2 regions of the Bacillus sp. 1A genome follow, and region 1 is predicted to be linked to the other one. Evidence: riboswitches for the same ligand, from Rfam matches in the RefSeq annotation. Region 1 holds a riboswitch; the other holds the start of a gene.
What was found. Region 1 has a riboswitch for thiamine pyrophosphate ahead of tenA (thiaminase II). Riboswitches for the same ligand answer to the same signal wherever they lie in the genome.
Positions count from the first base shown of each region.

Region 2: another riboswitch for thiamine pyrophosphate. It lies ahead of thiC (phosphomethylpyrimidine synthase ThiC); the one in region 1 lies ahead of tenA (thiaminase II).

Region 1 is NZ_JBQYLZ010000001.1:607,737-610,954, reverse strand. Features, by position in the region: partial or broken gene ddlB (D-alanine--D-alanine ligase) at 66-899, shown strand; TPP riboswitch at 972-1,077, shown strand; gene tenA (thiaminase II) at 1,200-1,889, shown strand; gene ACUN0F_RS03385 (IS1182-like element ISBcy1 family transposase) at 2,095-3,218, shown strand, end outside.
Region 2 is NZ_JBQYLZ010000001.1:1,366,462-1,369,679, reverse strand. Features, by position in the region: gene thiC (phosphomethylpyrimidine synthase ThiC) at 25-1,785, opposite strand; TPP riboswitch at 1,898-2,013, opposite strand; gene lldP (L-lactate permease) at 2,085-3,218, opposite strand, start outside.

The sequences.
Region 1 (3,218 bases):
CTACTTTCAGTCGAACAGTTGTTGTCATCAAATTGATAACCCTCCTATTTCGTGTTTGCACACTTATAAATAAAAATAAATATGAAATCGTACCAATTACGTTAAATGAAAAAATGGATTTAATCGAAAAAGCGAAAGACATTGATTTTGCGCTCCTCGCATTACACGGAAAATACGGGGAAGACGGGACGGTTCAAGGCACGCTTGAAAGTTTAGGTATTCCTTATAGCGGGAGCAATATGTTATCTAGCGGTATATGTATGGACAAAAATATTTCGAAAAAGATTTTACGCTATGAAGGTATAGAAACACCCGATTGGATTGAACTTACAAAAATGGCGGATCTAAATCTTGATGAATTAGATAAGTTAGGATTTCCGTTAGTGGTAAAGCCAAACTCTGGTGGATCAAGTGTTGGGGTAAAGATTGTATATGATAAAGATGAATTAATTTCAATGCTGGAAACTGTGTTTGAATGGGATTCTGAAGTAGTAATAGAGAAGTATATAAAAGGTGATGAGATTACATGTTCAATTTTTGATGGAAAACAGTTACCTATTATTTCAATCCGACATGCAGCGGAGTTCTTTGATTACAATGCAAAATATGATGATGTTAGTACAATTGAAGAAGTTATCGAACTTCCAGCTGAATTGAAGGAACATGTAAACAAAGCGTCACTGGCTTGTTATAAAGCATTGAAATGCAGCGTTTATGCAAGGGTGGATATGATGGTAAAGGACGGAATTCCATATGTAATGGAGGTTAATACATTACCAGGGATGACACAAGCAAGTTTACTACCGAAAAGTGCAGATGCAGCTGGTATTCATTATAGTAAACTATTAGATATGATTATTGAAACTTCATTAAAAGTAAGAAAAGAAGAAGGGTTTTAAGTAGCAGTATCATGAATACTTTTGACAGTAACATGAAGTATGCTATGATGAATACAATACGAAAATTAAATATTTATCCACTAGGGGGGCCTATTATAGGCTGAGATCAAATGAGAATTTGAGACTCTTAGTACCTGATCTGGTTAATACTAGCGTAGGGAAGTGGGAAGACATTACTATTTTATGAATAAATACTGTCAATTTCACTTTCTTTACGTTTGTAAAGAAAGTTTTTTTATTTTACAGATTTAATAACTGTGGGTAAATACTTAAATTTTATACTTTATTGGAGGGATTTAAATGACATTTTCACAATCATTACGTCAAGAAGTAGATTCAATTTGGGAAGCTAGTTTTCATCACCCTTTTGTAAAACAACTTGGTGAAGGAACGTTAGATTTAGCTAGTTTTCGCTATTATGTGCTTCAAGATTCATATTATTTGAGTCATTTCGCTAGAGTACAAACGTTAGGAGCTGCAAAGGCTCTAGAATTAGAAACAACAGCACGTATGGCACACCATGCTCAAAATACATATGAAGCAGAATTATCTTTACATGAGAATTTTGCGAAGAAACTAGGGATAACTCAAGAAGAAAAAGAGAATTTTATCCCTGCTCCAACTGCATACGCTTATACTTCACATATGTATCGTGCTGCGTATGAAGGACATTTAGGTGATATCATTGCAGCAATATTACTTTGCTATTGGTTGTATTATGAAATTGGTGAACGTTTAAAAGAGTGTCAGCCAGAAGAGCCAATTTATAACGAATGGATTTCTGCTTATGGATCTGATTGGTTCCGTACGCTAGTTGAAGAGCAAATTACACGATTAGACACTATCGCTGAAAAAGTAACAGAGGCAGACCGAAATCGAATGAAACAGCACTTTATTATTAGCAGTCAATATGAATATTCATTTTGGGAAATGGCCTATACTTTAGAAAAGTGGCCAGTCAATACAGAAATAAAAGATGTAATTGGATAATGAGTAGAGGTATTGCTATTCACAGGTATGAATAATACTTATGTATATGATTTCACAAAAGAAGTATCGCAAAAAGACGCATCGATCTAAGAGGGCACTGAAAAAGTCCTTATAGTTTAAAAAGCGAAAGCTTCCTCGATGAAATCGAGGAAGCTTTCGCTTTTTTCATGTATAATAATTATACTAATTCTAGGTGGTGTCTCGGATGATTTCTAATCAACAATCTCTTAACCTCAGTCCATTTATGGCGATTTACGATATCGTTGTACCAAAGGATAATATGCTTCGTCAATTTAATGAACTGGTAGACTTTTCTTTTGTTTTAGAAGAACTACAAGATAAATATTGTCTCGATAACGGTCGCAATGCAGTACCGCCTGTTCGTATGTTTAAATATTTATTACTAAAATCTATTTTTGATTTATCAGATGTAGATGTTGTGGAACGCTCAAAATACGATATGTCCTTTAAATATTTCTTAGATATGGCACCAGAAGATATGGTCATTGACCCTAGTTCATTAACGAAGTTCCGCAAGCTTCGTCTGACAGATGTAGGGTTACTTGACATGCTCATTCAAAAAACAGTGGAAATTGCACTCGAAAAAAACTTGATTAAAAATAAATCTATTATTGTTGATGCCACACATACAAAAGCACGCTTCAATCAAAAATCGCCGAAAGAATTTGTAATGGAGAAATCCAAATTACTCCGCAAAGCTGTTTATCAAGTTGACGAAGGAATGAAGGGAAAGTTCCCACCAAAAACAATGACAGATGACTTAAGTGACGAACTTGAATATTGTCAAAAAGTAATTGAAACAGTAGAAAAAGAGGAAATCATTCGTGAATATCCAAATGTGAAAGAGAAACTGAATTATTTAAAAGAAATCGTAGAAGATCACCAAGAACACCTCCAATTTTCGCAAGATCCTGATGCGCGAATTGGACATAAAACAGCGGATTCTTCTTTCTTTGGTTATAAAACACATATTGCGATGAATGAAGAACGCATCATTACAGCTGCGGTGATTACAACGGGTGAAAAAAGCGATGGAAAATACCTTCAAACATTGATTGAAAAAAGTCGTGAAACAGGGATGGAAATTGATACAGTTATTGGAGATACTGCTTATTCTGAGAAAAATAATATTCAATATGCCAACCAAAATCAATTACAATTAGTATCGAAATTAAACCCTATTGTGACACAAGGGCCACGTAAAAAAGAAGATGAATTTGAGTTTAATAAAGATGCGGGTATGTATGTCTGTAAAGCTGGACATATGGCCGTTCGTAGAGCACGTACGGGTAAAAAGGGAACAAACAA
Region 2 (3,218 bases), 760 kb from region 1:
AATCAAGTAAAGAGGTGTAACGTGTTATTGGTATAAATGACTACCGGTGTCTTTAAATTCTTTCGCTTTCTCTTTCATCCCTTTTTCAATTGCTTCTGTCGTTTCTAAATCGTTGTCTTTCGCATATTCACGAATATCATGTGAAATTCTCATACTACAAAACTTCGGTCCACACATTGAACAGAAATGAGCCGTTTTCGCACCTTCTGCTGGCAATGTTTCATCGTGATATTCCATCGCACGTTCAGGGTCTAAAGATAAATTAAATTGATCGCGCCAACGGAATTCAAAGCGAGCTTTTGAAAGTGCATCATCACGCTGATGAGCCGTTTTGTGCCCTTTCGCAAGATCAGCTGCATGTGCAGCAATTTTGTACGTAATAACCCCCGTGCGAACATCATCTTTATTCGGTAAACCTAAATGTTCTTTCGGCGTTACATAACAAAGCATCGCCGTTCCAAACCAGCCAATCATCGCCGCTCCAATTGCCGATGTAATATGGTCATAACCTGGTGCAATATCTGTTGTTAACGGCCCCAGTGTATAGAACGGCGCGCCCTGACAAATATCAAGCTCTTTCTCCATATTCTCTTTAATTAAATGCATCGGTACATGCCCAGGTCCTTCAATCATCACTTGCACATCATGTTTCCAAGCAATCTTCGTTAATTCACCAAGTGTTTCAAGCTCAGAAAACTGTGCTTCGTCATTTGCATCTGCAATCGAACCTGGACGTAATCCATCTCCAAGAGAGAACGAAACATCATACTGCTTCATAATTTCACATATCTCTTCAAAATGAGTGTATAAGAAGTTTTCTTTATGATGGAATAAACACCACTGTGCCATAATTGAACCACCACGCGAAACGATACCTGTCGTACGCTTTGCAGTAATCGGAATGTAACGAAGTAATACGCCCGCGTGAATCGTAAAGTAATCCACACCTTGCTCCGCCTGCTCAATTAACGTATCACGATACACTTCCCACGTTAAATCTTCTGCAATTCCGTTTACTTTTTCCAGCGCTTGATAGATCGGTACAGTTCCAACTGGTACAGGCGCGTTACGAATAATCCACTCACGCGTCGTATGAATATTTTTACCTGTAGATAAATCCATAATCGTATCCGCACCCCAACGCGTTGCCCACGTCATCTTCTCTACTTCTTCTGCAATAGAAGAAGATACAGCAGAGTTTCCGATATTTGCATTGACCTTCACGTGAAAGTTACGGCCGATAATCATCGGTTCTGCTTCCGGATGGTTAATATTCGCTGGTAAAATGGCACGACCTTCCGCGATTTCCTTACGAACAAACTCAGGCTCTACTCCTTCACGAATCGCAACATATTCCATCTCAAACGTAATGATGCCATTACGCGCATAATGCATTTGCGTAACGTTTGCCCCTTGCTTTGCTCTAAGCGGCTGACGATCCATTTGCGGGAAAACAGGCGTATGTTTCAAAGCCACTTTCACACCGTCATCCTCTGGTTTTACTTCGCGCCCTTCGTATGCTTCTACATCTCCGCGCTCCAGGATCCAAGAGTGGCGCGGCGCCTGCAATCCCTTTTCCAGTTCCACTTTATACGCAGGATCTGTATAAGGACCGCTCGTATCATATACACGAATTGGCGGATTCGGAATACCGTTCGTTTCGCTTTGTTCAATCTCACGCATCGGCACTTTCATACCAGCGCGTGGTCCATCCACATACACTTTCTTACTTCCTGGTAAACTCGATTTCAATTCAATTTGCTCAGCTGAAACAGACTGTTTCATAACCTTTGTTGCCCCCCTGTACGTGACAAGGACAAGATATGGCCAGCGTATGCCAAAATAAAAAGAGCCAGGTCCATAAAAAAATAAGGACCTGGCTCATAAAGACATCATTATGTAAAGCCGTTAACTTCCCTACGCTGGTACGAGCCAGATCAGGTCCAAAGGGTTAAGAAGTTCACACGCTTCTCTCTCAGCCTACGCATACGTTAGGCACCCCTAGTTTATCACTGATTTAATTTTCAATACTTTCCCATCATACACGATAATCTGAAAAATGCAAAGTTTATTTCTTTTGTTGTTTATGGAATCATCCACGTTAAATAATATGCCTGTACATACGTCATAATACCAACAATAATTACGAAGAATAAACTATGCTTCACTGTAAAGCGGAATAAATCTGATTCTTTTCCAGCAAGTCCAACTGCTGCACAAGCAATTGCAATCGATTGCGGTGAAATCATTTTTCCTGTTACACCGCCCGTTGTATTTGCTGCAACGAGAAGTACTTCAGATACACCGACTTGCTGCGCTGTAATCGCTTGTAAATTCGAGAACAGTGCATTCGCTGACGTATCGGATCCTGTTAAAAATACACCGATCCAGCCTAGGAATGGTGAGAAGAACGGGAATAGTCCGCCAGTTCCTGCAAGTGCTAATGCTAATGTAGAAGATAGACCAGAATAGTTTGCGATAAACGCGAATCCTAATACGAATCCGATAGATAGAATTGGCATCTTAAGCTCATTTAACGTTTCTTTAAATGTTACTACTGCATCTTTTGCACTCATTTTCAAAATAAAGATAGAAATGATACAAGCAATTAAAATTGCTGTTCCCGTCGCTGATAAAATATCTAATTTCAAGATTGCTTCATAAGGCGTCGGTTTATTTACAATTGGCTCTGCTTTCATTACTAAATTGTGTAAGCCTGGAACTTCAAACTTAAACACAAGGCTTTCCAAAGCACCGCCTGGAGCAAATAATGCTTTAAAGAAACTTTGGCTCCAAATGACTACCATCACAGTTAAAATAATGAATGGAGACCATGCTTTTACTACTTTTCCTACCGTTAGTTTCGGCATAGATATCGCCGTTGCTGCTACTTCACTATTTGCTTCTTTAGACTGATAGATTTCTTTCGGCTGCCAAACTTTTAAGAATAGCGATAAACTCACTAAACTTACAAGTGCCGACGTAATATCCGGAAGTTCTGGTCCTAAGAACGTCGCTGTAATGAACTGCGTAATTGCAAATGAACTACCTGCTACAAATAGAGCCGGCCATGTTTGTCTTACTCCTTTAAATCCATCCATTAAAAATACGATAAAGAACGGAACAAATAATGATAAGAACGGTAATTGATGCCCAGCCATTTGTCCAATTTTATGCGGATCAATACCTGTTACTTGTCCAGCAACTGTAATCGGAAT